DNA from 4 places in the Bacteroides sp. RCH18 genome. Region 2 is predicted to be linked to each of the others. Evidence: riboswitches for the same ligand, from Rfam matches in the RefSeq annotation. Region 2 holds a riboswitch; each other region holds the start of a gene.

Region 1 (8,012 bases), 600 kb from region 2:
TTTCATGGCTTCGATGACGATGACGGTATCTCCCGTTTTCATTTCCTGCCCTGCCGTAACAGGGATTTTCACCACCTTTCCCGGCATTGGGGAAGTGATGCGGTCGTTCTGTTCGTCTTCGCCTTTCTTGCGCATACGCAGATACTTTGCCTGGCTGTCCACGATTTCAACATTGAAACTGCTATAATGCGTATTTACCTTATAGCTTTTACCGTTTTCGCGGCGAATCAGTTGTGCGTTTGCGCTGCGACCGTCCATCAGAATATTGCAGGTGCCATTTTCGGCCATCACAACATCTGCTTCAAACGGTTTTCCGTCAATGGTAAGTACCACTTTATTGTCTTCCTTGCTGACGAGCTCTATTTCCGCTACGCGGTCTCCTATATGAATTTCCATAATTGAATGCTGTTTTTAGTTTAGATACGAAGTACACCTTTGTGCAAACCGAATTCTTTCCATTTGCTGATGGGACGGTTGTCCGTTGCGTCACCTCTGTTTTCTTCAAGATTCATCAGATAATCCATGTAGGCAGCAATCATGGCAATGTTTTCGGCACGTTCGCTGGTGCGCATGATGCATTGTTGCAGATGCTCGCCGTTCTTGGTGATAAAACCTGTGTCGTAATGGCCTTCCACAAAGTCCGGAGTGTCCATGATGGCACGCAGGTAGCTGATGTTGTTCTTTACCCCTGTCAGTTTATACTCATGGAGTACGCGGCGCATCCGTTCGATGGCATATTCGCGGTTGGTAGCCCATACGATCAGTTTGCCGATCATCGGGTCATAATAGATCGGGATTTCGTATCCTTCGTACACGTAACTGTCGATACGAACACCGATTCCGTTCGGTTCTGTAATCTGCTTGATGATTCCCGGGCTCGGCATGAAGTTCATTTCCGTGTCTTCGGCACAAATACGGCATTCGATGGCATGGCCGCGTTGTTGGATATCTTTCTGTTTCAACTGGAGCACTTGGCCGTCGGCAACTTTGATCTGCTCTTTCACCAAGTCCACTCCGACCACTTCTTCCGTAATCGGATGTTCTACTTGCAGACGGGTGTTCATTTCGAGGAAGTAATAATTGCGATGCTTATCAACCAAGAACTCAATCGTGCCTGCACCGATATAGTTGACCGCTTTGGCGGCGGCTACCGCCTTTTCACCCATATCTTTACGCAGTTCGGGCGTCACGAAAACCGATGGCGTCTCTTCCACAATCTTCTGGTTGCGGCGTTGTACGGAACATTCGCGTTCGCACAGGTGAATCACGTTTCCGTGTTTGTCGCCCAGAATCTGAAATTCAATGTGATGAGGTTCTTCCACGAACTTCTCCAGATAAACGGTATCGTCGCCAAACGAAGAAAGTGACTCGCTTTTGGCAGTCGTATAAGCCTCTTCCACCTCTTCCGCACTGTGGATAAGGCGCATACCTTTTCCGCCGCCGCCCATAGATGCTTTCAGCATCACCGGATAACCGATCTTGTTGCAGAGTTCTACGGCTTCTTCCACACTTTTCAGATTCTCCTGTGTGCCGGGAACGACAGGGACTCCTGCCTCGATCATTTTAATACGGGCGGATATCTTGTCGCCCATTGCCTCCATCGTTTCGGGGTCCGGTCCGATAAAAATAATATTTTCTTCTTGACAGCGTCGGGCGAAAGTCGCGTTTTCGGACAGGAAACCATATCCCGGATGAATAGCGTCTGCATGGCATTCCTTTGCCACTTCGATGATTTTTTCTATATTCAGATAACTCTCTTTGGATGCTGCCGGTCCTACGCAATAAGCTTCGTCGGCATAGAGCACGTGCTTTGCGGTCCGGTCTGCTTCGGAGAAAATAGCGATACTCGTTATCTCCATCTCCCGGCAGGAGCGCATCACCCTTATGGCAATTTCACCGCGATTGGCTACTAAGATTTTTTTTATCATACTTTACTCAATTAAGTACATACTTATTTAATGCCTTCCCATCTTCACAGACATAGTCCATCCGACAGAAACACAGTATTTTCTTGATTTGGGGCTTAACAAATGATGTTCTTTCTCCTAACCCACGAGGCAGAAGAACGCTTTACGCGAAGTGGCAGGTCTTCTGACTGACTCTTGTCTTATAGTGCCTTCCCAAAATAACATCAGTGGCGATAAATTAGTTCATTAATAAGACATTGTATAGAGCTTCACAGCAGCGGGACTGTACGGGATTTACACCCGATTCCCTTTTAATCGTTGTCCGTTGGACACGGACTCCGAACCATTTCGGGGGGCAAAGATAAATAAATATTGAATACTGTGTTCTGTTTTTGCACGAAAGTTTCAGTTTTGTGCAATGAATGCTCCGGCAGATTTCCTCTCCTTTACTTTTCCAATAGAACTAAATCTCTGTGTATTAATGTTTATGTGTTAAACCTTCCTCTTTTTGTATTGTTAAGACTCCCACTAATTAATTAAAAGGAGAATCGATATGAAAGAAAAGAAAATAGCTCGTGATACGAGAAACAGAGAGAAACTGGCGGGTGATGACTGGGTAATGGCAGAATTTTATGCAACGTGGTGTCCTCACTGCCAGCGTATGCAGCCTTTGATTAAAGAGTTCAAGAAAGAGATGGAAGGGATAGTCGAGGTAGTACAGGTAGACGTAGACGAGGAAAGTGATCTCGCTAATTTTTATACTATTGAATCCACTCCTACATTCATTCTTTTCAGAAAAGGTGAACAGCTCTGGAGACAATCCGGCGAACTGACGCTGGAAAGATTGGGAAGAGCAGTCAAGGAGTTTAAATCTTGAAAAAGTATTAATAAAAAGGGATGTTTTTCTATGAAAGTTTTAAATCGTGTTATAAAACATACTTTTTTATTTGGATAATTTGCTAATAACACAGAAGTACGTATCTTTGCACTGTGTTTTTCATAGTATTAGATTTAAGGTTAACAAAGGTTGGAGCAAGGCGTTGCTCCTTTTTTTATGCCCGTACCCCGGCTTTCTGTTCAGAGCGGTCTTTATTTCGCCAGCCTCAGTTCGTATAGGCAAGCCTGTACTTCCTCCGGACTGCCTGTATGCTTTCCTTCGTCATCCGATAGTTTGATGCATTTTCTCCATTCCTGATTGACATTCATTTTGCATTGCGTGAGTTTCATGACAATGTTGGAAGGGGTAAATCCTGTATCATTCGTAAGATTGGTGCCGATTCCGAAGGAACAGCGAATCTTGCCCTTGCAGTATTCCTGAATTTCCAGTGCTTTCGTGAAGTCGAGAGCGTTGCTAAATACGATTGTTTTGGTAGTGGCATCAATGCCCAGTTCTTTATAGCGGGCTACCAGCTTATCGATAAAATCAAACTCATTGCCGGAATCGCAGCGCACTCCGTCGAATAGCTTGGCCTGCTTGCGGCTGAGATTGCTCAGGAATATTCCTGAAGTATAAGTGTCGGACAGCGCAATGCCCAAATCTCCGTCGTATACATTCACCCAGTTTTCGAGCGCCATATAGTTGGCGTGCTTATATCCGAACTGTGCCCCATGAAACATGAACCACTCATGCGGATGAGTTCCCATCATTTTCATGCCGTACTTCATGGCAAAATAGCAATTGGAAGTTCCGGTACAGTATTTGGCCGTATCATTCAGCCGTTTGATCACCGTCTCCTGTACGTCGATTGAGAATCTTCTCCGCGTGCCGAACTCTGAGAAGCGGAGTTGGTGCTGATTGGACAATTCCACTTTCTCCGACAATTTGCAGAGTATCTCGCTCATATCGGGTACGTTGCCGAAAAACTTGTTTTTGATTTCGGATACGATGGCGAGCAGCGGTACTTCATACAGTGTGACTTTATAAAGAAAATCGCTGACTTCAATATGCAGCCGCCCCGTTGTGTCCAGATGAATATCGATCTTGTCCGGATCAAAACGGAAAGAAGACAGCCATTCCCAATAGACTCTCGGAAGAAACCGGCAATTGCGTGTCATGTATTCCAGTTCCTCTTCCGTAAGTCTCAACCGGCTGAGTTTGTTGAATTCGCTTTTGAGCGCTTCCAGAAACTCTTCGGTATATTCAGTTTCGTTTCTGTCGTTGAAACTGAAAGTACCCATTGCGTAAGGGAATAATTTGATATAAGCGTACGAGGTGGTAAACTTATAGAGGTCTGTATCCAGTAGTGTTCTTACAATCATACCGTTTATTCTTTAATATGTAAAACGTTGTAAAGTTAGTATTTGTTGGACAATCCTACTGATTAATTGGCAATAATTCCTTCTTTTAGTAAGTTAATCCCACTTTTAGGGTGATGGAGTGGTGAGACAGTTCTTCCTTGAATTCAGTATGGAAATATTCATCGGTCCGCTGTTTCAGCCTTTCCAGTTGCTGTATTTCATAGCCTAAGGCAATATTCATTTTTAGTTTTTGAGTGAGCTTTACCTGTGCTCCTACAGATGGTGAAAGATAGAATCCGCCATTGGTTTCTTTGGCAGCCGCCAATGAGCCGCCGATGTTGCATTCCAGATAGGGAGTAAGTTTCTTTGGTCGCGTCATGAAGAACTGTGCATTGGCATACAGCGGAATAAGAGCTTTTTCATAGATGGACAGTCCGCTTCCTGCGCCGATGGTCAATCGTTGCCCGATGTGATAGTGTGCTATGATCTGCCAGTTGAAGGGCGTTTGAGATGGTTGGCCCATAGAAAGTCCCGTGCCGATATAGGTCGTATAGGAGAAATGTTTGCTGTCTGTCTGCCCGTCAGCATGTACGACAATAAGGAATAGCAGAGTCAGAGTGAAGATGAAGTGTTTCATAAAGATATGAGGATGAATGTTAATAGATATATATGCAAGCATTGAGTATTGATTTTAGGGTATTTTCGCTTTCCATGGCGGTGATGTTTCAACAAAATAGGCGAAAAAACACTTTTTTTAGGAATAAGCTTCTTTATAACCAATCAATTATGGCTGTAAACCGTAAGACGCAAAATACGTATATGATTATTATACAGTATGATACGGATTACTATATTCTCAATCATTCTCATGGCGATGAGAAAAAAATCTCACCATTATGAGAAAAGTTTCTCATCGCATTGAGAAAAAGTTCTCACTGCAATGAGAATTTTTTCTCAAAGGCGTGAGAATTTTTTCTCGTTAAAGAGAGAACGGATGCTTATAGTAATAACCTGCTCATAGTTGCAGCCTTTTATTTACTTTGCTTATTGGATATGAATGGTTATACTCTTGACGATATGCAGCGCTGTGGTAAGTGAAGAGGTATCGGTTACGATCTCTCCGTTGCTGCCATCGGGGCTGCTGTGTCCGATTAGTTTGGCTGTAAATTCTTTCTTGCCGGACGTCAGGTCAACTTCTGCGGCATAGACCAGAGCCGGCTGGCCACTTCCTTCTTTTCCGCCGGTGTAGTTGGCGTCCCCTTCTTTGGCGGATTTAGGGAATGCTTCATTGAAATCTGTCGAATGATTGATTTCTACTTTGACGACGAACTGCTTCTGTTTTCCCGTAGGGACCATTTTCACTTGGAAGCTTCCCTGCGGAGTCGCTCCGGTGATTCCATCGACCAGTGGAGACTTCTTTGTCGGAAGATATAAGCCGTCCTCCGATTCTATCCCTCTCTGATAACACCAGTGGGGCAGTGCCTCTTTTCTCCGGTTGCCGCCGGAGAACTGCCAGGATTGAGTAGCGATTTTATGTGTCACATACACAGTGGATAGATAATGTCCCTTCATGTCTTCCGTCCAGATAGCGATTTGCGGCGGATTCTTTTTGTTGATCCCCAGAAATAGAGGAAATTTGTGCAGCCATTCTTCTCCCTTTTCGATGGAGATTTTGAGGTCGTTGCTGTTGTACTCTACCAAATCCTGATTGCATCCGGTACTAAATAAGGCGATCAGCCATACTCCCATCATTGTCATCTTGTTCATTTGATTTTGTTTATTTCTGTAGCCAAAGGTCTACCAATAGATTAATTCCTGTTTCCAGTTGTTCCCAACCGTTTTCTTCCTGTATTCTGAGTCCGTTGTAGACCGGACAGTTCTCTTCAAGTAATACCAGATAACTGATGGCTGCCGTTACAATGGAAGCTACGGCGGCCGTCTCTTTTTGCGGATGTCTGGAGAGCCGGCTCACTGCTTCTACCAGTCGGATACCTTTCTCTTCCCGTATCTCGCGCAGTTCTCTGACGAATTTGTTATTCGTCGTCAACTCCCAGCGGTAAAGGCGTTTCAGCGTATAGCTTTTCCTTAATTCCATAATTTGCCTTCTGAATATCTGCTTGATAAAAGCACCGATATGTTCCGGGTCCGGCAATTCTTCGTCGAAGTTAATCCAGTAGTCATTTTGCTGGATATAGGCAGCTATCAATCCGTCCAGCGAATTGAAATAGCGGTAAATGAGCATTTTGGCTACTCCGGCTTTGGCTGCCACGGCATTGATTCCCAGTCCTTCGAAACCGCTTTCTTCGATAATGTCATCAACGGCTTTGATCAGTGCCAGTTCCGTTGCCTGCCTGTTTTTGATCATCTCTTTTTCCATTGTCTTATGATGTTGTTACTACTTGGTCACAAAAGTATGTTTTCTATCGGTAACATCGAGGAGAAAAAGAGAGTTTTTATTTGTTAATTAGAAAAAAAGGCTTTGGAGTATACTGAGAGGGGGGATGAAGAAGAGAATAAATGGACAGTACATCTGGCTTTATTGGCAAGGAGTAAGATACTTTTTGATAGCCAATCGTTCTTATGATAAAAAGCAGGATGTACTGTCCGGGGTATATTTATGATAATTCAACGGTAGGATTGTGAATGGTTAAGCCGCCGTCTACCACAATCGTCTGTCCGGTGATGTATCGTGCATCGTTGGAGGCCAGGAATGCAATGGTGGCGGCAACGTCTTCGGGTTCTCCCAAATAAGGTGTGGCGCATTGTCCTAAAAATATATTGCGTACTTCTTCGTTCAGATTGTCCAGTGCGGCAGGGGTAAGAACCAATCCCGGTGCTACGGCATTGCAGCGGATATTTTTCTTTCCCATTTGGGTGGCGATATATTTAGTCAGATTGATGACACCTGCTTTGCTGGCTCCGTAGAGAGTGCCATTGGCGTCGGCTGTCAGTCCGCTTATGATGCTACGTTTACGATATTTCCGCCTCCGTGAGTGGTCATGATGGGAATGACCTGCTGAGAAAGATACATCGTGCAGCAAAGGTTCAGATGGAATACTTCGTCGAAGTAATCGATATCCAGCTTTTCAATATTCAGATCACGTTTGGGGTCGGTTCCGCCTACGTTGTTTATAAGTACGTCTATCTGACCGTATTCCTTCATGGCGAAATCAACCAGTTCTTTACAGCTTTGGAGTTCGGTGGCGGAGAAATAGATGGGACGCACGTCGGCCCCTGCTTGAGTGAGTTCGGCGGCAAGCTTGTCGGCCCTTTCCTGCGAATGATCGGCGATGACTACTTTTCCTCCTTCGGAGACGATGCGGCGTGTGGTTGCTTCGCCAATGCCACCGGCAGCACCGGTGATGACGACTACTTTGTTTTCAAATCTTTTCATATATGTTGAGAATTTGATGATTACCTTCCTCTAATTAACAGCTAATGAATGGATTTGTTGTTGCCTGTAAACTCTTATTAATAGGAATCGGCAACAGATTCGAAAACTTTTGCATCTCATTCAGTTTTATGGGCTAAATATTTAAGAAGACTGCTAAATGTTAACATGAAGTTGCTTATTTGTTAATGCGGTTCTGATTCTATTAAACCATGTTATAAGATGTCCCGTTTTAGCCGGAAAATTTGGAGATGAGTCAAAAGTCCGTATCTTTGTACTGTGTTTTTCATAGTATTAGATTTAAGGTTAACAAAGATTGGCTGTCTGGGATAGATAGCCTTTTTTTTTGCTCTTATGCGAAGAAATTATTTGGAGTCCGGGCGTGATTCAGAATAATGAATATTGATTGTTTCGCAGACTTTTCATTTCCCGTTCCTTCACTACATCATCTTCTGCCGGATGCCCGATCAGCAAAG
Region 2 (8,012 bases):
ATTGTTCGTTCAGAATGGTCAGACCGCTTAGGTTTGCACCTACTACAGCAGAGTTTTCGTAATAAAGGGTCTTGGCGTCGACAACATAGAAATGGTCTTTGTTTGATGTACTGGTTTTTATTAGTATATAGAACTTTCCGTTGCTGTGAATGATATTTGCAGAGTCGTAATTGCCCATGCCTAAAGTTTTACCGGCATTCAAGGAAGCATAACAATCCGGATAAGTAACCTTCTTTTCCGTATCATAGAAATTGAATGTCCCGTCTGCTATGTAGAAGAATCCTTTGGAGAAGTCATGGTTAGAGCTGAAACTTGTGCTCATTTCTACTTTTCCGTATTTATTCTTGATGATACATGTCAGGTCTGCGCGACATGGATTGTCTATTTTGTAACTAAAGGTTGGTTCTGTAGAATACTCTTTTCCATTGACCAGCCATGAATAAGTGGCTTCTTCCGGATTAAGCAGTTCCGGAGTAATCTCCAGTGTTTCTCCCAATTCCAGTACTTGAGTTTCCGTCGGGAAAGTTCCTTTTAGTACGTTCGGATAATGTGCCAGATTGCCGAGGTGCAAATCTTCGCAATCGTCGTCGTTACAGGCGGTAAAACCTGCTGCAAGGCAGGCTATTAATAAAGTGGTATATAGTTTATTCATCTTGTTTCAGAGTCTTGTTATTAGTTAAAAATGAATGTAGCCGGGAAATAATAGCCATCGTATGCTATTTCTGATATCTTTTCTCCTGTGGCGGCGTTGAATCTTACCAGAAGATTTTTCTGATAGTCTCCGGTCAGGTACATGGCCAGTAATTCGTTGGTCTTTGGATTGACGCGGATGCCTGCGCCATAGAATCCGTAACCTTCTTTGGTATAGTCGGTCAGTGCTTCCTCAGGGGCGGGATTGTCAAAAGTAGCTTTGTATATCTTTCCTCCTGCGATGTAGTAGAATATTCCTTCAGGAGTGCCGCAGAAACTGGCTTCTCTGTAAGCGCCGAACGAGGAGGGAGAATAATCGTCACGCATAGCAACCTTTTCCAGAGAAAAATCAGCATTGATTCTTACCAGATTGTTTTTACCGTCTTTGGTCGTTTCTACAGTATAGATATTTCCATCTTTACACTGTACAAAGCGAGTACCACCATAGGTTGCAATGTCTAATTCCCGGAATGCGACTTTATCTGTAGGTTTGAGATCGGGTGAACATAATTCTGCAATGTCTATGGTATACACTTTAGGACTTCCCCACCCGGAGGAGTTCACATTTAATATGAGTTTTCCGTTATAAGCGATTCCGCTACCTGTTCCGGTATACGTATTTCCTACCGCTACCAGTGTAATTGTTTCAAACGTTTTTAAATTGACACGGCTGAAATATCCTCCATGAGTAATTACTCCATAATCGTCATTCAAACCGATAAACTCATAGGCTTGATAATTAGCCAGTTTGCCGCAGCTATTTTCAGCATACAGAGTCTTTGGGTCCATCACCACCAACTGATTATCTTCTTTTGAACAGACATACAACTTCCCATTCCACAAAGTAGCCGATTGTGAGGTAACTCCCAGCACATCTCCGAAATTCTGATTTTTATAGCACCAGTGTTCAATGCTGTTCTTCTCATAATTATAGAATGAAATACTTCCGGATCCGTGTCCGAACCATCCCTCATTGATAATCAGACATCCTTTGGAGTAATCCGCTCCCGGAACCATTACTTTATTTTCTAATGTCACTTTTCCCAGGTCATTGCTGAGTTCTAAAATAACTTTGGAACGGCTGGGATGTTCGGCGTTGAATGTGAATGACGGGTCTGTGGACATATCTTCTCCATTCTGATACCATTGATAGTATATATCCAGCGGACTACTTGCCTTAGGGGCATATACATATTGTTCTCCGACATTGAGTGTCAAATCCTCTTCGGGGAAAGTGCCGCCTTTCAGAGCAGGCAATCCTTGTAGTTTGTCAATGTGGTCCAGGTCACAATCGTCTTTCGAGCAAGACACAATAACAAGCGCTGTTATCAGAAACAGTAACGCCTTGGATAGCTTTTTACAATTCATGTTTTGTATATTAAGTAAATAAAATATGTCCATCAAGTGTCCGGGCGAAATCGCTTCGACCGGACACACATAATAAACTTGGCAGAGTCTATTAGTTTGTACATACTTTCTCTGAATCAGAGTGATGAATGAAATGATAGACGAATGGTCCGGGTCATTAGATTCAACGCTTTTTCCTCGAAAGCAGTGAAACGGATTTTACATGGCAGGTCTTCTGACTTATTCCTGTTGCGGGCGCCTTCCCGGAATACCCTTCCAGTGGCTTTGAGTAGATTGCTCGCAACATATCTATGGAACTTACAGCAGCGGGACTGTTCAGGATTTACACCTGATTCCCTTTTAATCGCTTCCCTCGTGATGAGAGTCGCAAACCAATGCGGGGACAAAGATATATAGTTTATTTGTTTCTACCAAAAAGAAAACAACATCAGTTTTGCTCTCATGCTCTAACAATTCCTGTGTATCCCTTTATTCATCGCTGTTTCAAGTATGGCAGCAAGTGTGGTGGCAGGTATGAGAGCAAATGGTTGCCCTCACTCCGGTGCATCGAATTGTGTGGCGTTTTGTAGTGCTGTAGGCTGATTTGTAGGATGTTAACACCTGATACGTCAACTATTAAAGATTGACATATCAGCTATTAATAATTGAGAAATCAGGTGTTAATGGCTGATAACTCATTTATTATTGGCCAATAAATGAGTTAATACTTCTTGAAAGAACGGGTGGATTGGAGTAACTGATACGGTCGGGTTACTCCGGTCATGCGGTTGTTTTGATCCAATCATACGGTCAAGCTAATCTAATCGACAGTAGCTTCAGAAAGTTTCAACCTTTGAAACCAATGGTTTCAAGGCATGAAACTATTAGTTCCAAAGCGTGAAACTTTTTGTATCAACGGGTGGAACAAATATTTGGAAAATAAACTATTGATGTTGCATTAGATATGCTTCAATGGCTGGTGCGGTGGCATCTTTAAGCAATACAGTCTTGTCTTTATCCAACAGATATAGAGTCGGGATAGCCTTTAAGTCATAGACCTGTTCCTCTTTGATGGTGAACTTCTTGTCATATCCGTTGATCCATTCATTGGGAAATTCGCTCAGATGCTTTTTCCACTCGTCCAGTTCCTCATCGGGGTAGATGGAGAGAAGTACCAACTTCTTTTCCTGTAAAAGCTGGTTGATGACGGGAGCGTTTTTCAGCCCTTCTATGGTTTCTGTGCATGCCTGACAGCCGGGGTTATTGATGAATAACAGAAGATACTCCGCTTTCAACTGATATAATGAACCTTGTGCTCCGGAGGCCAGGGTATAAGTGAAGTTGAGCGCTTTGGTTCCGATACGGTTTTTCTGAGCCAGCTTAAGACGGGCCTGGGGACGTATCTTCTCTGTTTCGTCCAATACAGGAGAGGCTATCATCGCTTCCAGTACCGGTATGTAAAATTCTTCGTTGCGCATGGGGGAGTTGGGATCATACAGATACTTGTCCGCCAGGTCGGTGATATATGTAAACACCTTCTTGTCCACATTGGTCCGGTCGATTACATTGCGCATGGCTTGTTGGGCCGTTTCAAGCGGTACGTGGTTCAGCAAGTCGCAATAATCTGCCCACGCCTGCTCCGTTACTTCCGGATGGTGGATATAGTTGGTGTCGGCAAAGTTCACATTGTCCCAATAATGCTTGGCCAGAAAGTCGGCTCGTTGTTCCGGTGCTGTCATCATTTGCGGGATGGCGGGCATCTTAATAGCCTTAATGGTATCTTGCGGCGTTTCGTTTTTGCTTTGACTTGAAGCATTCCCGTTTTTACAGGAACCTAAGATGAGTAGACACAGAATAAATAAATAATGTATGTTTGCTTTCATGACTTACAGTTCTTTTAATTGTACTTGTATAGGTACGATGAAGGCAAAGATAATTCCCTTTTTATTTTAATCAAAATAATCTCCTTATTTTCTGCCTCTGCCTTTCTTAAATGAGCGCTTCGAACAGACTTTTCACCGGTTTATTTCTCTTTCGCCAGCGTGAAGACAAATTCCAGTCCGCCGCCTTGATTATTCTTGGCAGAAATGTTTCCTCCGTGGATGATGACGGCATTCTTTACGATGGCAAGCCCTAAACCGGTTCCGCCGAGTTTGCGTGAACGCCCTTTGTCCACCCGGTAGAAACGTTCGAAAAGGCGGTTCAGATGTTCCGGAGAGACACCGATGCCCGTATCTGCGAAGCTGAAATAATAGTAGTTCTCATCTTCACGGAAACAGTTGATATTTATCTGAATATTGGTTCCGGCGTATGCGATGGCATTGTCCATCAGGTTGCGGAAGATGGAGTAGAGCAGGGAGTAATTGCCTTTGATCTGGATACCCTTCTTTAATGAATCCACGATGCTAATGTGCTTTTCTTCCAGTTCCAGAGAAACTTCATTGATGATGTTCCCTACCAGTACGCTGATGTCTACCCGTTCCATGTCTATCATGTTGGCGGCTTCGTCCATGCGGGTCAGTACGGATATGTCGCGTAGCAGCCGGCTGAGGCGATTGCTTTGTGCGTAGCACCGTTCGAGGAACGTATTTATCTTGTCACGTGAGATATTCTCGTTGTTGACAATCGTTTCCAGATAACCTTGGATACTGCTCACGGGAGTTTTCAGTTCATGGGCAATGTTCTGGGTTAATTGGCGCTTCAGACGCACCTGCTCTTCTTCCTGCGTGACGTCATTGATCGAAATCTCGAAGCTGGCATCCTGAAAGATGATACATTCCACGATAAAGGTGCGTCCGTTTTTGTTGATTGTGACGGACATACGCTTTTCGTCTTTTCCCCGCGAGCGTTGCTGCTGGTTCTTGTTGATGAAATGAATGATGTCTTTCAGTTCGCTGATGGCGAATACTTCCTCTGTCGTTTCCAGGTTAGAGTCCGAAATCAGGTTACTGTATTGAGTAAAGAGGTTGTTGACCAGAATCTCTTTTTTGTCTTTGGTGAATATGCCCAGCCCTTCATGCGAAATCTGAAGATGGGTAATCAGTTTCTCGCGTTCGATGTAGAGTGCCTCTTTCGTTTCGTGCAGACGCTTGTATATCTGGATGATGTGCTGCGAAATCTCTCCCAGCTCATTATGCGGAAAAGCGGACTGCATCGCCATCTCTATCGGTTCGTTACGGTCTGCACGCATGGCAAACTCGCGGAGCTGGCTGATAGAGGTTCCCAGTTTGTTGGTGAATTTGTAGAAGATCATCATGAGCAGCAAGGATACGATGACCGTAAACCATAAGTAATGCGGGTCTGCCTGCAGATTATTGATGAGGCTTACATTATATGGCAGTGCCGAGCGGATGATATAATCTCCGTAGCGGGTTGCCGAATAGAAATACGGTAGCCCGGTGGTCTCCGAGGTGCGGCGTACGTCAAAACCGGTTCCGTCTTTCAAGGCTTTCTGAACTTCGGGGCGGTTGAGATGGTTCTCCAGTTGCTGGTCGGTAGTCTGATAACTGTCATAGATCACATTTCCCTGCAAGTCGATCAGTGTGACGCGCAAGTCCTCCAACGCGTGGTCACGGATATACTTTTCAGTCGTTTCTTCGATGGCGGGATTACTGTTCAGCCGTTCGTACAAGCGGCTGTTATAGTTCTGGAGCTGCGTGTTGAGTAACTCGACTTTATATTCTCTTTCGCGTTGATACTGGTAGGCGATGAAACAAAAGGCAAATACCAGAAACAGCGAGATCACCGAAAGGAATAACTTCCGGCTGAAAGAGAGGAAATGTTTTTGCTTGACAGGTAGATTCATACTTCTTGATTATTCGGCCTCAAAGCAGTATCCGTATCCCAGTCGGGTAACGATGCACTTGCCATATTCGCCAATTTTCTTCCGTAAACGGGTGATATTCACATCAATGGTACGATCGAGTACGTATACTTCGTCGCTCCAGATGCGCGCCAGAATGTCTTCACGGGAGAAGACGCGTCCTTTGTTCTGCACCAGCAGAAGCAGTATTTCAAATTCTTTTTTCGTCAACTGCACTTCTTCGTCGTCTATGCTTACCTTCTTCTTGGTGATGTCGATCACGAGTGACTGGTAAGTCAGGCGTTCGGGCGCCTTTTCCGCCTCCATCGTGGCGGTACGCCTCAGTACGGCTTTCACACGGGCGATCACTTCGCGCAGGGAGAAAGGCTTGGAGATATAATCGTCCGCTCCCAGATTGAAGCCTGTCACGGTATCGTTTTCGGTATCTTTGGCTGTAATGAAGATGATGGGCACTCTGGCTGTTTTCTTGTCTTTCTTCAACATGTTTGCCATCTTGAAACCGGAGATTTCCCCCATCATCACGTCCAGAAGAATCAGGTGGTAACTACTGATATCCATCTTCAGTGCCTCTTCGGCGGAGTTGGCGGTATCCACTTCATAACCTTCGTTTTCAAGATTGAATTTCAGAATCTCACAGAGGTCTTCTTCATCGTCGACAACTAAGATACGGTAATCGTTCATATGATATATGTATTAATGTGATATGACAAAGTTAAGCTTTTTTTTATTTCGGTACAAAGATGAGGAGACTTTGTTACGGGCGGATGAAACAAATATTACAATCGTATTACATTCCGCTGAATGCGGGCATCGGGATGATATTTGAAAGTTTTTATGGGATATGCGAGGAAAAACCGTCTGTTATTTGTTATCTTTGTGTAGCGATAGGATAATAAATACACAGTTTGCAGATCATGATAAAAATAGACTTGAAACGATACAGGCGCGAAGTGGTAGGAGGGGTGATTGTACTGCTTCTTCTCATCGGGGGAATCTCCGTCTTTAAATATACTTCTTTTAATTCCGGTTTTGAGATCGTGGACGATCTGGGAGGAAATATCTTTCCGTCTGCCATCCTGTCGGTTGCCACTACGGACGCGCAGGTGATTACTCCTTCGGACTCTACCTGCCTCGGAGATCCGAAATCGTGCATCGCCGTTCGGGTGAAGTCGAGGACTGCTTACAGCCGGGTGCGGATAGAGGTTGCCGAGACCCCTTTCTTTTCCCGTTCCGTGTCGGAATTTGTGCTGAACAAGCCGAGGACGGAATATACTATTTATCCCGATATCATCTGGAATTACGAGGCACTGAAGAATAACGCACAGGCGGAACCGGTGAGCGTAGCTGTAAAAGTGGAGATGAACGGGAAAGACTTGGGACAACGGGTACGTACGTTTTCGGTGCGTAGCGTCAATGAATGCCTGCTGGGCTATGTGGCGAACGGGACGAAGTTTTACGACACCAGTATCTTTTTTGCCGCATACGTCAACGAAGAGAATCCGATGATCGACCAGTTGCTTCGTGAAGCGCTGAATACCCGCATCGTGAATCGCTTTCTTGGCTACCAGAGCACGGCCAAAGGTGCGGTAGACAAGCAGGTGTACGCACTTTGGAACATCTTGCAGAAACGCAAGTTCCGCTACAGTTCCGTATCCAATACGAGCCTTTCGAGCAATGTCGTTTTCTCGCAACGTGTCCGCACCTTTGACGATGCGCTGGAATCGTCGCAGATCAACTGTGTGGACGGCAGCGTACTGTTCGCTTCGCTCCTTCGGGCTATCAATATCGAACCGATACTGGTACGTACACCGGGGCATATGTTCGTAGGATATTACACCGACAACTCCCATAAGGACATGAACTTCCTCGAAACAACGATGATCGGCGATGTAGACCTCGACGACTTCTTCCCGGATGAACAACTGGACTCTACCATGGTCGGCAAATCGCAGAACGAAATGTCACTGCTCACTTTCGAGAAATCCAAACAGTACGCCAACAAAAAGTACAAAGACAATGAAGCAGGCATCCATTCCGGAAAGCTGAACTATATGTTTCTGGAGATTTCCAAAGAAGTACGGAGGAAAATACAGCCGATAGGAAAGTGAAATTCATTTTTAATTCGTATTTTTGCAAGGTTAATCATTTAATG
Region 3 (8,012 bases), 770 kb from region 2:
TTTGTGCTGCTTCGATACGGTCGATATATCTGTCAATACGTGTTTCCAGTGCTTTATCCGGATACATGACCAGATAATCTGCAATACCCCGAATCGATTCATAGATAAGTCCGTCGAACCACGGCTCTCCGAAGTGTCCCTGTGTGCCACGTTCACCTTTGGCCACTTTATCAAAATTACAGAAAGCATTGTGCTGTTCCGGGGTGTTGGTGTGTTTACCCTCGAATTTGTTTAGTACATCATTGATGGTTACTTCATTCCATGTTTTAAATTTGGGGCTCCAGAATGCGTCGTTCACTTTTACGTTTTCAATGTCCGCAAATTGTACTTTCCCAGTCTGTCCTTGTACCGCGCTATGTGGAGTTCCGGATAGTGTTGCTATCACTGCCAAGGATTTAAGTAGATTTGTACTTTTCATGTTTCTAACTTTATGTTTAACTTTCTAATTTATATGAGGATGAATCTGCCGCAAAGATAGAATATTCTTTTTGACTAGTACGAACTGGTCTGTATGTTGTAAAACACATACCACTCCGTACCAGTATGGCTGTGATATTTGTATCTTTGCGCAAAAATAACGAACGATGAAAAGCAATAAATCAAAATATAAGTTGGTAGTTGATTATGTGATCGACGGGATTAATGAAGGACGATTAAAGAAAGGTGCCTGGATACCTTCTCTTAATGAATTTAGAGAAATGTACGGCTTGTCTCGTGATACTGTTTTTTCCGGAATACGAGAATTGAAATCGAGAGGTATCATTAAATCGAATCCTGGAGTCGGGTATTATATCGTAAGTACGCGTGTTCCGTTCAAACACAATATATTTCTGCTTTTCAATGAGTTCAATGAATTTAAAGAAGATATTTATAATTCTTTTATGGAGACAGTAGGCAATTCAGCTACTGTTGATCTTTATTTTCATAACTATAATCGGAAGGTGTTTGAGACTTTGGTGAATAATGCAAACCATAAATATACTACCTATATTATAATGTCCGGCAAATTTGCCGATATTGGTCCTTTACTGGAGAGTTTATCCGGAAACGTATTTCTACTCGATCATTATCACTCGGAATTGAAAGGGAAATATTCGTCTGTATTCCAGAACTTTGAAAAAGATACTTATGAAGCATTAGTGTATGGTCTGTCCAACTTGCGAAAGTACAAGCATATTGTAATGGTTCAGAAAGATTCGAAAGAACCTTTTGAACGTTATGACGGATTACGGGCTTTTTGTAAAGAGCATGGCTTTACGCATGAGTGCATTGGCGAAATTCAGGGAAGGGAGATTGTAAAGCAGGAGGTGTTTATGGTTGTTAATGATAGAGACTTGGTCAATTTGTTGAAGCAGGCTGACCGTCAGCAGTTAGTTCCGGGAAAAGATTTCGGTATTATATCTTATAATGATACCCCTTTGAAAGAAGTGCTGGCAGGAGGGATTACTACTCTTTCTACTGATTTCAAATTGATGGGACGCACGATGGCTTCTCTTATTAATAAAAAAACGATTGAGACAATTGAGAATCCTTGGAATTTAAATATTCGTAATTCACTATAAAGACTATCTATCCTATATTTATCATATATACATGTTCATAGTGACGTCATTTTAAAAGATTCTGTTCATCAGATTTGTTCCTGTTAAAAAAAGACAGGGGAGAAGTGAGGCGTGAAGTATAATTATAGTATCTTTGCACCTGCAAGGTTCGTATTTGGAGTTGTCTAACCTTCCAAAACGATGAAAAGGGAATCCGGTGTAAATCCGGGACAGTACCTGCTGCTGTAAGTCCTCTCTTTCGGGAGATGAGTTTATCACATTCTTTGCCACTGGTGACATCACTGGGAAGGCGTGATAAATGGGGACGAGTCAGAAGACCTGCCTTGACGCTGCAGATTTATACCCGCGGGTTTTCGGGTAGAAATCAACTGGTATAGTTCATTCCTATATTCAATTGATTCCTCATTCAACCGGTCGGTACAAATGCTATGTTTGATATTTGTCGCAAATCTTGATTTGCCGGCAGATGTCTGAAGAGTGATGCGACAAGTTAGTTAATAACCTTTTCTCACTTTTAATTATGAAACGAATTTTACTTTCTGTTTTATTTATTGTCTTCTGTCTGACGGCTTTTGTCGGTTGTATGAAATGGGATTATGGCAAGATGGAGCCTTTCAGGGCTACAGGAGATGGACTTTTCATTATGAATGAGGGGAATTTTCAATACGGTAATGCTACCTTATCTTATTATGATCCGGAAACGAAAAAGGTGGAGAATGAGATCTTTTACCGGGCTAATGCGATGAAGCTGGGTGATGTAGCACAATCAATGATTGTCCGGGACACTATTGGATGGGTGGTAGTGAATAATTCTCACGTAGTCTTCGCTATTAGCACCAATACATTTAAAGAGGTGGGACGCATAACGGGACTTACTTCTCCACGCTATATTCATTTTGTTTCGGATGAGAAAGCCTATATTACACAAATATGGGACTATCGTATTTTTATTGTCAATCCCAAAACTTATCAGATAACCGGATATATCGAATGTCCGGATATGACGATGGAAACAGGCTCGACAGAGCAAATGGTGCAGTATGGCAAGTATGTGTATGTGAATTGCTGGTCTTATCAGAATCGTATATTAAAGATAGATACTACAACGGACAAGGTGGTAGATCAGCTTACTGTAGGTATACAACCTACTTCTCTAGTGATGGATAAGAACTTCAAGATGTGGACGATTACTGATGGAGGGTATAAAGGAAGTCCATACGGATATGAGGAGCCGTCGCTTTATCGCATTGATGCCGAGACATTTAAAATAGAGAAACAATTTAAGTTTCAGTTGGGAGATGCTCCTTCGGAAGTACAGCTTAATGGTGCGGGTGATGAGCTTTACTGGATTAACAAAGATATCTGGCGTATGTCTGTCGATGAAGAACGTGTTCCCGTACGTCCTTTTCTCAAGTACCGTGATACGAAATATTATGGTCTGGCGGTTAGTCCGAAAAACGGAGATGTCTATGTGGCTGACGCCATTGATTATCAACAGCAGGGGATGATTTATCGCTATACGGAGGATGGGGAACTTGTGGATGAGTTTTATGTTGGAATTATTCCTGGAGCATTTTGTTGGAAGTAATCGGTAGAGAAGAATATGAGAAGAAATATATTATTAGTGCAGTTTGTAGGAGTTCTTTTATTACTTCCATCCATAATGAGTGGACAACAACACAACGACAATAAGAATTGGGCGGAAAAGGGAGTTGTCATTCGTGAAGTGGAAATTTTGGGAAAGCGCCCGATGAAAGATATAGGTGTGCAACAGACCAAATTTGATTCACTTGTGCTTAAGGAAAATATAGCCTTGTCAATGGCGGATATACTCACTTTCAATTCTTCTATTTTTGTAAAAAGCTACGGACGTGCCACGCTTTCTACTGTATCATTTCGGGGAACGTCCGCTTCACATACACAGGTAACATGGAACGGTATGCGTATCAACAATCCGATGTTGGGGATGACTGACTTTTCGATGATTCCATCTTATTTTATAGATGACGCTTCTTTGCTGCATGGCACTTCGTCGGTGAATATGGCTGGTGGTGGTTTGGGAGGATTGGTAAAATTATCTACAGTGCCTGCTCATCAAGAAGGCTTCGGAATGCAATATGTTCAAGGTATCGGTTCATTTAGTACCTTCGATGAGTTTCTGCAATTGAAGTATGGAGATAAACATTGGCAGGTCTCGACGCGGGCGGTCTATCAGTCGTCGCCCAATGATTATAAATATCGTAATCATGATAAGAAAGAGAATATTTATGATGATGAATATAATATAATCGAACAGTATTATCCCATAGAACGTAATCGTAGTGGCGCATACAAAGATCTGCACGTTTTACAGGAGGTATATTACAATACGGGTAAAGGTGATCGCTTCGGACTGAATGCGTGGTATACTGATTCTAACCGTGAACTGGCATTACTGACGACCGATCAGGGTGATCTTATGGATTTCGAGAACCGACAACGGGAACATACACTGCGAAGTGTTTTATCATGGGATCATACGCGTGAAAACTGGAAAGTATCGGCAAGGGGAGGTTATGTGCATACATGGTTGGCATACGACTATAAGCGGGATTTGGGAAATGGTATAATGGCTACAATGACGCGTTCGCGTAGTAAAGTCAATACTTTCTACGGGCAGTTGGATGGAGAGTATTTTTTCTCAGATAAACTCCTTTTGACAGCGGGTGTGTCGGCTCATCAGCATTTGGTGAATAGTTTGGATAAAGATCTGAATAGAGATGATAATAAGAACGATAAGTATGGTCAGGGAAGGAAGAATGATTCTATTGTTTATTTTGATAAAGGGCGTGTTGAGTTGTCGGGCAATGTCTCATTAAAATGGCAACCGGTCAATCGGTTGGGTATGTCATTGGTTCTGCGGGGAGAAATGTTCGGGACTAAATGGGCACCGATTATTCCTGCCTTTTTTGTAGATTATGTTCTTTCTAAAAGAGGCAATATAATGGCAAAGGCTTCTATTACCCGTAATTATCGTTTTCCGACATTGAATGACCTTTATTTTTTGCCGGGTGGCAATCCGGCATTGAATAATGAAAGTGGATTTACTTATGAAACGGGGCTGTCGTTTTCTGTGGGTAAGGATAATGTTTATACATTATCCGGCTCGGCTTCTTGGTTTGATCAACATATAAACGACTGGATTATTTGGCTACCTACGTCGAAGGGATTTTATTCACCCGTTAATCTTAAAAAAGTACACGCCTATGGCGTGGAAGTACAGGCTGATTATGCAGTTGCGATTGATAAAGCATGGAAGCTTGGATTAAATGGAACATTTGCGTGGACTCCTTCTATTAATGAAGGTGAGCCTACGAGCAAGGCTGACCAGTCAGTAGGGAAGCAGTTGCCATACATACCCGAATATTCAGCTACATTATCAGGCAGGCTGACATATCGCAGTTGGGGGCTTCTTTATAAATGGTGTTACTATAGCGAACGTTATACAATGACGAGTAATGCTGTATCCTATACGGGACATCTTCCACCCTATCTTATGAGCAACGTGACCCTTGAAAAAGGATTCTCACTCCGTTGGGCGGATTTATCCTTAAAAGGGACAGTCAATAATCTCTTTGACGAAGAGTATCTTTCAGTATTATCTCGTCCGATGCCGGGAATTAACTTCGAGTTCTTTATCGGTATAACTCCCAAGTGGGGCAAGAAGAAAAAATAGGCGGGTGACAGCCGGACTCCCGTGCCATGTAGATGTATTATTGGCAGAGTATATATGAAAAAGGATGCTTTCCGATTGTTTCTTTTAAATATAACTTTTGTATAATGGTGCATCTTTTGGAAAAAAGTCGTATGTTTGCTATCAAACCATAAAACAAAATGTACTATGAGCGGTAATTATGTTATCAATATCGGTCGCCAGTTAGGTAGCGGCGGAAAAGAAATAGGAGAGAAGTTGGCAGCCCGTTTGGGAATCGACTTTTATGATAAGGAACTGATCAACCTGGCTTCCGAAGAGAGCGGCTTATGTAAGGAGTTCTTCGAAAAAGCAGATGAAAAGGCCTCGCAAGGCATTATCGGCGGACTGTTCGGTATGCGTTTTCCTTTCATCAGTGAAGGGGCAATGCCATGTACCAACTGTCTGAGCAATGATGCTTTATTTAAGGTGCAGAGTGATGTCATCCGTCGTCTGGCGGCAGAAAAATCCTGTGTGTTCGTCGGGCGTTGTGCCGACTATATTTTACGGGAACATCCCCGTTGTGCAAATGTCTTTATCTCGGCTACTAAAGAAGATCGTATCGCACGGTTGTGTCAGATGCATCGTATTGATGAGGAAGCTGCGGAAGAGATGATAGAAAAAGCGGATAAGAGACGTTCGGAGTATTATAATTACTACAGTTATAAAACATGGGGAGCAGCGGCTACTTATCATTTGTGTGTTGATTCCTCTTCTTTGGGAATTGAGGAGACGGTGCGATTTGTGGAAGAGTTTGTGGCTAAAAAGCTACAGATTGGAATGTAATTGAAGAAGAAAACAAAATCCCGATAATAATAAAGCCGGCCTAATTCAGAAAGAATTTAGCCGGCTTTATTTATTTAATTAAGTTCGCTTTACATCATCGCCAGTAATATCATCTGTCCCGTCAGGATACGAAGGAACATAGATAACGGATAAACTGTAGAATATCCTACTGCCGGAGCATCACTGGATGTCACCTGATTGGCATAAGCCAGTGCGGGAGGGTCCGTATTACTACCGGCTATCAATCCCATCAGAGTGAAGTAGTTTACCTTATAATATAGTCTTGCAATTGCACCGATGATAAGCAACGGGATGACAGTGATCAGGAAACCACAGCCTACATACAGTAAGCCGTCGCCTTCTACAACTGTTTGTACGAAGTTGGCACCCGCATCTATACCTACACTGGCAAGGAATAGCACAATACCGATTTCGCGCAGCATCAGGTTGGCACTCATTGTGGTGTAAGTCACCAAATGAAGTTTGTGTCCGAAACGTCCGATCAGGATAGCTACCACCAACGGACCACCGGCCAAACCTAATTTCAAAGGAGTCGGCATACCGGGGAATGCAATCGGAAGACTTCCTAAAAGAATACCTAAGAAGATACCTACGAAGATAGTAACGATATTCGGTGTGTCCAGACGTTTCAGTTGGTTACCCAAAACACCAGCTACACGCTCTACCGCATCTTGCTGACCTACTACCATTACGCGGTCACCTACCTGCAATATCAGGTTCGGATCAGCGAACAGGTCCATACCGGAACGGTTGACACGGGTCACGTTGACACCATACATACTACGGAAGTGCATGGAACCGAGCGTTTTTCCGTTAATTTCCGGTTTAGTAACCAGAATACGGCGGGAAACCATCGGAAGATCCTGCTTCTCCCAGTCCAGTTCGACTTCTTTTCCGATAAATACGGTGATGGCGGGAGCATCTTCTTCCGAACAGACAATAAACAATTGGTCGCCCATATTGAATATCGTTTCGTGGTTCGGAATACTTACGTGTCCTTCGTGACGAATACGGGAGCAAACAAAGTTGCGTCCCAGAAATTCTTTGATTTCAATCAGTGTTTTTCCGCTGATAGACTCATTGCGTACCTCAAGGCTCATCATGTGCGGCTTGTGGTGCGCGTCTCCGCTCTGAGTTTTCAGGCTCTCTTCCTCTTTGGTCATATTGACGCGGAAGATGTAACGGATAGCGATGATAGAACCGATGATACCTACCACACCCAGCGGATACGCACAGGCATAACCCAGTGCAATCTGCGGTCCGTTGTAGCTCAACTGGTTCAGGGCCTCATTGGCGGCACCAAGTCCCGGAGTGTTCGTCACAGCTCCGTAGAGGATACCTACCATCATCGGCAGTTCCACACGACCGTTCCAGAGGTAATAAAGCCCCAATGCAACAGCAATATTTAACACTACGATGCCTACAGCCAACAGGTTCAATGTCATTCCCCCCTTTTTGAAAGAAGAGAAGAACGATGGCCCCACCTGAAGACCGATACAGAATACGAACAAGATCAATCCGAATTCTCGGATGAAATGTAGGATGTGTGTATCGGCTGTGAAGCCGAAATGTCCCATTAGGATGCCGGCAAACAAAACAAAAGTGACTCCCAAAGATACTCCGAATATCTTTATTTTACCGAGATACACACCGGCTGCCACTACAAAAGCGTAGAGGAATACAATGTGCGCTACGGAGCTAGGGTCCCACAATAAACTTTGTAACCAATCCATAAATATTAGTAGTTTTTATAATGTTCTTTTAAAAACGGGTGCAAAATTACTCATTACATCGGAGCTAATCAAATAAAAGGAGAACTAAAAATGAAGAATGAGGAATTTGCTTCGTTTAGCTTTAAGTTGCATGGAGATTCTTCATTCTATAGTTTATCATTCTTCATTTTCTCTCTGTAA
Region 4 (8,012 bases), 780 kb from region 2:
TTCACTTCCTTATTTAATCCTTGAATATGATTTTTCATCCATTGTCCTCCCCAGGCACCAGGTTCGAACCATGGACGAACTCTGAAGAAATTGCGGCTCATTTTGTGTAATCCTTCTCGTAGGTCATTTCCTGAAATCATTAATAGTTCATCCCATTCTCTTTGTCCGTCAATAAGTAGGTCAATCATAGGCAGGCATTGCTTTTTGTGCTTATTAAGAACAATCCAGTCTACAAAATATAGTTGTTTGTAAGCCTGTTGATTGTCTTTTCGATAATCTAATCCTAAATTATTGATGGCTCCGGCGCGCATTCTAAATTGAATCTCATTTTTAGGAACATCAATATAAATCAGGGGAGCTTTCCATTGAGATAGGGCTGCTCCTGTACCTATAAATATATTTAAATCTGCTTCTGGGTCAGGTTGTATGGAATTAAGTTTATTTTCATTAAACCAATTAACCAAATGCTTATCAGTAATGGTGCCGAATAACGGATTATCTCCTCCAAGATAAGGAGCAATCATTTTTTCAATAGTCAGTGGATCTTTCATTGCTACACTGGTATGAAAGAATCGCACATTCTTTCCTCTTTTTCTGAGTTCTTCTCCTAACTTAATGATTAATTCATCCCAGAAGATTCCAATATAACCATCAATTATTATTTGGGAATGTTTTTCTATCCAGTCCGCTAATTGGTTTATACCCTTTCCAATTTTGCCTTTTCCTAATGGAAATGCCGGATATATATCATATTCGCCTGATGGGGTGGCAGTAGAGTTAGTGGGTGCAATAAATTGCTGTGTGTGTCTTTTCTCTTTTGTATTTTTCATATTTTCAAGTATGTTGCTTGTGTAAATAGCAGATCCGATTAATGGCGACATATCCCATAATTTACAGATATCTATTTTAGTGATTAAATTGAGTTTCTCTAATTGAGATTGAATATTATCTAAAAAGAAGTCAGAAGCTTTTGCTATATTTCCTCCTATAATCAGTTTCTCCGGTTTAAATTTTAGTAGGAATGGAGTTATGAATTCTACGAAATTTGAAGCGAAGTTTTCAAATAATGACTGTGCATTATTGTCTCCGTTCGAAGCGCGTAATGCGATTTCTTTTACGCCAGTTACCTTTTTATCTGGAAATAGCATATTCCATGTATTTACAAACCATCTTGTCGAAAAATAGTCATCTGCCATTCCGTCTCGGTAAGGTATGTTGTAGAGATATCCATGTTCAGGTATTCCTTCTGTCAGTTCGGTCAAAACAGTATCATTTTCAAGAAATGTACTTCCAAGTCCGGTGCCGATTGTGACTATAATGCTTCTACTTGTGTCTTTTGCTGCTCCTGCATAATACTCTCCAAGGGCATAAGCGGATGCGTCATTTATGAAAACAGTATTCAGGTCAGATACTTTTTTAATTTCTTCTTTAAGGTTAAGGCCGAAAAGTGACTGAAACTTGGGCACACCATAAATGGCAACTATCCCTTTGGCATAGTCGCAAGGACCGGGCATGGCTATACCGATTCCGCCTAATTTAGATAGGGGTATACGAGTTTGAATGTCAGTAATAACTTTTCTGACTTTCGTAATGATGCTTGATGTTGAATCTGTGGCATTCAGCTCTTCGTGAGATAGTATGTTTTGATGAATGTCATTCGTTAGAGGGTTGACGATTCCACCTTTTATATGTGTACCACCTATGTCTATTCCCAAATAATACTTCATAGCTATTATGATTTAATTAATTAGTATGTCTGAACATATAAACATTTGCAAATGTATTCTTTTTCTTGAAAAGAACAAAAAGTATTGCCTGTTTTTATTTTTATTTTTATCTTTGTAAAAAAGTTAATCATGAAGATATTAGTTAACCATAACAGCGCAATCCCCCTTTATCTTCAGATAGAAGAACAGTTGAGGACTATTATCAAAGGGGAGGAATATAAACAAGGTAAAATGCTTCCAAATGAGATTGATTTGTCTAAACAATTGGGCATATCTCGTAATACCTTGAGACAGGCGATTAATAACCTTGTGAACGAAGGATTACTGATGAGGAAAAAGGGAGTAGGTACAGTTGTTGTAAATTCAGCTGTATGTTCCAAAGCTCAGAATTGGATGAGTTTCACACAGGAAATGAAAACTTTGGGAATTGTACCAATGAATTATGAACTTCATGTTAGCTGGACAAAACCTACAGATGATATAGCCCTTTTTTTTAATGCTCCTGATGTAAAAAGAATACTGAAGTTAGAGCGTTTACGTGGAAATCAAGAATACCCTTTCGTGTATTTTATATCCTATTTTAATCCTAAAATAGGTTTGACAGGAAGTGAGGATTTCTCCAGACCTCTTTATGAGATATTGGAAAGAGATTATCATGCTATTGCAAAAGTTTCTAAAGAAGATATTAGTGCCAGACTGGCTGACAAGTACATTGCTGGTAAGCTTGAGATAAAGGTCGGAGATCCAATTTTGGTGCGTAAAAGGTTTGTTTATGATCCGGAAGGATGTCCATTGGAATGGAATATAGGATATTATCGTGCGGACAGTTTTATTTATTCACTTGAGTTTGAGAGAAATATTTGATCTTATACCCATAAAAAGTGAAGATTATAAGGATGCCCGAATCCTGCTTAGTGACTGAGGTGTTATCCACAGATAAGACGCAATGTACTTTAAAGGCACATATTGCAACAGCTTCGGAGTCTCCTTAATAAGAGTCAGGTAACGTTCCTTTGCTCGTGGACTGCCGGAGTTGATAAGCCAGTTTTCTTGCAGAAGAAGCTGGTGATCCATCAGCCGCAGTCCCAGATTGGCTAGTCCGATGGAAGAATGATATAATTGATTCAAGGTTGCGCGGGATATGCTGTAGGCTACACTGTCGCACATTGCTTCAATATTAATCAGCGAATAAGCATTGTCTGCATATCCCCAGACGGAGAAAGCAGCTTCTCCGTCTGAAGCGAACCAGATGGTGGTATCTGTTCCGTCTTTGTGGTAATATGCCCGCCATATTCCCGTTTTTATAAAATAAAGATTGCTGTTCTTTGTTCCTTCGCGCACAATGAGGTCTCTCTTTTTGAAATGTACTTCCTCCATACAGTCCAGTAAAGTCTGTACGTCGCTTTCCGATACCTTGTATCTGTCGCAAAGTTTTTGAACGAATGCATCCATGATGCAAAGATACTCATCGCCGGTGGACCATGAAACGATCTTTGAAATAAATTCCGATAATATAGAGAGTTGTTAACAATTCCGCCAGCGGAACCGCCAGCCATATTCCCGGTACTCCTAAAACAGGAGGAAGTGCAAAGAACCCGATCAGCATGAATATCACTCCTCGCAGAAGAGTGATGATGGTGGCTCTCTGGCCTCGTTCGATGCTCTGGTAATAACCGATGCCTATCATATTGACGGCAAAGAATATGAATCCAACCCCAAAATAAGGAATGCCATTGATCGCAATATCAAAGGCCGGATAGCTTCGGTCAATGAATAACGAGACAATATTCTGACGGCATAGAACCGTGATGATGAAAAAGCTGATTCCGCAAATTAGAGCTGTACGGATGGCAAGATGCAGGGCTTTTTGAACCCGATCCGGTTGTCCGGCACCGAAATTGTAGCTGATAATCGGTTGTGCGGATTGTGCGATGGCATTGTACACCATAAAGATGATGGGGAAGAAGTAGCAGGCAATGCTGAACGCAGCTACTCCGTCTTCTCCGAGATGATGGATAAAGACATAATTCCCCAAAAACATCATGCAGGCGATGGAAGCCTCACTGATAAAAGCGGAAGTTCCCAGTTTTATCATATAGCCACCGTTACGGAGCGTCAGCATCAAGCTTTTCAAACTTAGCTTGATACGATACAAGTGAATGTTGCGGGAGAATCGTGTAAGATAGATTACGGTCATCAATCCGCCTACTACTGTTCCCAGACTGGTGGCAAAAGCGGCACCCATCATTCCCCAGCCAAATTCAAAGATGAATATATAGTCTAATATAATATTGAGTATAGCTGCGATGGCATTACATATCATGGCATAATTGGGCGATCCGTCCAGCCGGATAAAAAACATACCTGTGCCCAGCAATTCGTAGAATACGAGGAAGGGCAGATACCAGACCATATATTCTATGACAAGCGGCAACAGTCTTTCTGAACTTCCGAGTAAGCGTCCTAATGGCTCTACGAAGTAAAAGCATAAAGCGGACATGACTAATACGATGAATGCGGAGAATACAAGTGCCTGAGTAATGTTGATACTTGCCGCCTTGCGTTTGCCTTGCGACAGATGGATGGAAGCGACTACCGATCCTCCGATTCCGAACATGAGTCCGATGCCCGCTGCAATCATAAAAAGCGGGGCTGTAATATTGACGGCAGCCAATGCGTCGCTGCCAATTCCCTTACCTACGAATATACCGTCTGTGATGACGAATATAGCTGAGAACACCATTCCCAATACCGTAGGAACTAATAACTTACGGAACAATTTAGAGATGTCCATACTACCGAAATCAATACTGTCTTTCATGACTTTTTATCTTTAGTTTGTTGAAAACGGCTGCAAAGGTAGGGGTATGGAAGGAGATAAAAATTACCATTTGGTAATTTTTATCTGTCATGTTTGTTTTTGTTTAATCAGGATATGGAATATGAAATTTTTAATATGTAATGGCAATGTCGTCCACGCAGAAATAAGTGGGAGTGTTTATCCACATTCCTTCGCCGTCGGAGCTTGTCATATTAAAATTGAGTCGGTGTACTTTGCCCAGTGGTGTTAAATCTACCCGTTTCCATTCAGTAAGAATGCCGGCTGCATCTTGCGTACGGAAATCTGCCAGATAAAATTCGACTTCTCCTGTAATTGTTCCCGCTGTATTAACACCTTGGATTGTGAGTTTGAACCAATCCTTATCTTCATAGGAGAATTTTTTCCCAAAACCGTCTCCATTGGTCATAGATAGTACTGCATAAGTGTTGTTAGTAATGTAGGCATGGTCTATTTCGTACTCGGCTCCTTCTGTCTGGAAATACATATAAGCTCCTGATGTACCATAACTGGTGGCATAGCTTACAGCGAAAGTTGCTGAGCCGTTATTTCCTCCGTTCTTTTGATTATCGTCTCCATAAAAAACGCTGCATTGATTCATATAGTCAGCTTTTGTCTTGTTATTCCATTGCGAGATGGCAATTCCTCCGGATGCAAAACCATATCCTTGGGTCGTCGTATTGAAAAACAAATCGGAAGATACGTCATGATAGCCTTTATATAATTCCGGGGTTGAACCGGTATAATTTGTGTAGAGATTATCTCCGTATGCTGTCGGACCGGCAAGATATTTGGCATCTACATCCTCAAAGGTTATCAGATAGAATGCTTTTACCTTTATGGATGCCGTAACTGTTGTTTCGTTAAGCCCGGTTGCTGTAATTTCAATCGTACCGTTACTACTCATTCCTGTTTTCCCTTTTTCCGGAGCTGTTACAGTCAGTTTGCTATCTTTAATACTGGCTTCCCAACCGTTGGGTAATTCAAAAGAGGTGGAAGCTACTTCTTTTAGAGTGATTGGAAATTCGCGGCTTTCTCCATAGGTAAATTCTTCTGTTTCTTCTGTTGATAACTCTACAGAGGGATTTCCATAAGAGATGGGATCATCATCCGATGAACAGGCTGTCAACAAACAAATAAATACTAAAACGGAAAATAATTTTCTCATACTTTTCTTTTTATAGTTAAACATAAAATAATTTTGCATCTCTTATAAAATCACATGATCAAAGCTGATTGGCAGACTCTGATTCTGTTATCCCAATGACAGAATAAGCAATTGTGCCGTCAATACTCACAGAAGCTTCGTCAGCGGATATATGGTAATATATAGCCTACTGCCGGAGCATCGGAGGATGTCAGGTCATTGGAGTATGTCCATAAGTAAATTATTTAATAACTCTTGCCGTTTTTCTATTCCACGAGTAAAAACAGCTATTTGAAACTGAATGGCAGGTCTTCTGACTGACTCCCTTCCTGATGCCTTCCCGATCTGAATTTATCATGACAGTTCAGTGGCAAAAGTATATATCAAGAAGTTGAATGGAGCTTCACAGCAGCGGGACTGTCCGGGATTTTCACCCGATTCCCTTTTCATTTGAATAGTCGATATCACTATTCAAAAACCAATTCGGGAGCAAAGATAGTCGAAAATATAAATAAAACTAGCACGAAGACTTATAAAAATAAGTGGTTTAGGGGGAATGTTTTTACTTGATTCTTATTTTCATCTCCTGCGCATCAAATGTGATTGACTCGTTGCGGAACAATCTTTCTATATGCCCGCTCGTAATCATTTCACCGGTAGGCAGGCTGTAGAGTTGTGGATTATCAATCAGCATGATTGTGTCGCAAAGTGAGAGAGCGATGTCCAGGTCGTGTGTGGAAAACAGGATACACTTTCCTTCCTTTTGCGTCAGCTTCCGGAGGAGCAGACAGAGTTCGTAGCGGTTGGGCAAGTCAAGGAAGGCGGTAGGTTCGTCAAGCAGGATGACAGGAGTGTCCTGTGCAAGCGCACGGGCTATCATGATGCGTTGGCATTCTCCGTCAGACATTTTGTCCATCGTCTTTTCCGCATAGCTGTCCATGCCTACCAGACGCATAGCGTTGTCCACCTTCTCCTTGTCTTCTCCTTGCAGTTGACCGAGCCAATTGGTATAGGGGGCACGTCCCAGTGCGACGACGTCTCTGCATCGCAGGTTGGCGATGCGCACTTTGTCGGTGGTGACGAAGCTGATGTTCCGTGCCAGTTCTTCCGGTTTCAGTGAAGCGATGTTGTTCCCGTGCAGGATAATCTCTCCGTTTTGGGGTTTTTCCAGTCCCATGACGGCACGCAGCAGTGTACTTTTTCCTGTGCCGTTTCTGCCGAGCAGTGCGACGAGTTGTCCTCCCGTGATGTGGGCGGAGACTTTTTCCAGCAGCGTACGCTGTTCGTATCCCAGTGTCAGGTCTTTGAGTTGAATCATTTGAATATACGCAAGTTTTTACCTATTACCCATAAAATAACCGGAACTCCCAGCAGTGCGGTGATACAATTCACCGGCAGCAGGAATTTCTTGGCGATGATGTCGCATATCAGCATGGCGATAAGTCCTGTCAGCATGGTGCCCGGCATCAGTATCCGGTGGTCTGCGTTATCAAACAGCAACCGGGTGATGTGCGGTACTGCCAGTCCGATGAATCCTACGGGGCCGCAAAAGGCGGTGACTGTTCCTGTCAGCAGTGCCGTAGAGATGAAGACAAGCGTTCGCGAGCGTTTGATGCTCATGCCCATCGTGCGTGCGTAGTTTTCGCCAAGCAAGAGCAGGTTCAGTGACTTGATGCAGGCTACGGAGAGCAGCAGACCTATGCACACTACCGGTATCATGATAGACAGCTGTCCGGCTGTGATGTGGCTGAGCGATCCCATCGACCACAGGGTGAACATTTTCAGTTGTTCCGCCGAACTTAGATACTGCAATATCTGGATGATGGCTCCCGCTACGTAGCCTATCATGACTCCCATGATCAGTACGCCCAGTATATTCTTTACTTTCCGGCTGATGATGGCTACGCCCAGCAAGATGACGGCGGTCCCTATCCAGCCTGAACCTACGATGCCGGCGGATTGCAAAAGTGGGAAATCCGCCCAGCCGAGCAACGGGGCACCTAATATAAACAACGCCACTCCGAGTCCCGCACCGGAACTGACTCCCAGCAGATAAGGGTCTGCCAGCGGATTCTGGAAGACGGTCTGCATTTGCAGGCCGCTGACCGACAAGGCGATACCTATCAACCCTGCTACTACTACCCGGATAAAGCGGATGGAGAGAAGGATATTGCGTGTCATCTCGTCGCATTCGCCTCCCGTCAGTACGGCCCATACTTTGGGGATGGGGATATAAGTGTCCCCTGTCGCCATATCTATTAATAATAAGACTACGGCGATTATTCCCAGAGTGATGAAT

Evidence for each region. A riboswitch is a leader RNA that binds a small molecule or an ion and turns the genes downstream of it on or off. The one in region 2 is predicted to bind cobalamin.
Region 1: another riboswitch for cobalamin. It lies ahead of accC (acetyl-CoA carboxylase biotin carboxylase subunit); the one in region 2 lies ahead of ACHLI0_RS05495 (DUF5074 domain-containing protein).
Region 3: another riboswitch for cobalamin. It lies ahead of ACHLI0_RS08560 (YncE family protein); the one in region 2 lies ahead of ACHLI0_RS05495 (DUF5074 domain-containing protein).
Region 4: another riboswitch for cobalamin. It lies ahead of ACHLI0_RS08590 (DUF4465 domain-containing protein); the one in region 2 lies ahead of ACHLI0_RS05495 (DUF5074 domain-containing protein).

What each region holds. Positions count from the first base shown of each region.
Region 1 covers NZ_JBIPTC010000001.1:1,960,590-1,968,601, reverse strand. Annotated here, with positions in the region: gene ACHLI0_RS07870 (acyl-CoA carboxylase biotin carboxyl carrier protein subunit) at 1-396, opposite strand, end outside; gene accC (acetyl-CoA carboxylase biotin carboxylase subunit) at 417-1,928, opposite strand; cobalamin riboswitch at 2,065-2,270, opposite strand; gene ACHLI0_RS07860 (thioredoxin family protein) at 2,461-2,784, shown strand; gene pncB (nicotinate phosphoribosyltransferase) at 2,997-4,166, opposite strand; gene ACHLI0_RS07850 (hypothetical protein) at 4,252-4,782, opposite strand; gene ACHLI0_RS07845 (hypothetical protein) at 5,190-5,912, opposite strand; gene ACHLI0_RS07840 (TetR/AcrR family transcriptional regulator) at 5,923-6,522, opposite strand; partial or broken gene hdhA (7alpha-hydroxysteroid dehydrogenase) at 6,761-7,539, opposite strand; gene ACHLI0_RS07830 (DUF1848 domain-containing protein) at 7,924-8,012, opposite strand, start outside.
Region 2 covers NZ_JBIPTC010000001.1:1,362,838-1,370,849, reverse strand. Annotated here, with positions in the region: gene ACHLI0_RS05500 (PKD-like domain-containing protein) at 1-652, opposite strand, end outside; gene ACHLI0_RS05495 (DUF5074 domain-containing protein) at 673-2,058, opposite strand; cobalamin riboswitch at 2,246-2,450, opposite strand; gene ACHLI0_RS05490 (DUF5106 domain-containing protein) at 2,982-3,920, opposite strand; gene phoR (two-component system sensor histidine kinase PhoR) at 4,061-5,842, opposite strand; gene phoB (two-component system response regulator PhoB) at 5,852-6,541, opposite strand; gene ACHLI0_RS05475 (hypothetical protein) at 6,775-7,968, shown strand.
Region 3 covers NZ_JBIPTC010000001.1:2,128,899-2,136,910, reverse strand. Annotated here, with positions in the region: gene ACHLI0_RS08570 (glycoside hydrolase family 127 protein) at 1-418, opposite strand, end outside; gene ACHLI0_RS08565 (GntR family transcriptional regulator) at 585-1,562, shown strand; cobalamin riboswitch at 1,690-1,902, shown strand; gene ACHLI0_RS08560 (YncE family protein) at 2,083-3,150, shown strand; gene ACHLI0_RS08555 (TonB-dependent receptor) at 3,226-5,277, shown strand; gene ACHLI0_RS08550 (cytidylate kinase-like family protein) at 5,443-6,078, shown strand; gene ACHLI0_RS08545 (putative transporter) at 6,168-7,832, opposite strand.
Region 4 covers NZ_JBIPTC010000001.1:2,139,917-2,147,928, reverse strand. Annotated here, with positions in the region: gene ACHLI0_RS08610 (ROK family protein) at 1-1,727, opposite strand, end outside; gene ACHLI0_RS08605 (GntR family transcriptional regulator) at 1,857-2,591, shown strand; gene ACHLI0_RS08600 (Crp/Fnr family transcriptional regulator) at 2,616-3,179, opposite strand; gene ACHLI0_RS08595 (MATE family efflux transporter) at 3,193-4,548, opposite strand; gene ACHLI0_RS08590 (DUF4465 domain-containing protein) at 4,679-5,734, opposite strand; cobalamin riboswitch at 6,000-6,212, opposite strand; gene ACHLI0_RS08585 (ABC transporter ATP-binding protein) at 6,276-7,031, opposite strand; gene ACHLI0_RS08580 (FecCD family ABC transporter permease) at 7,028-8,012, opposite strand, start outside.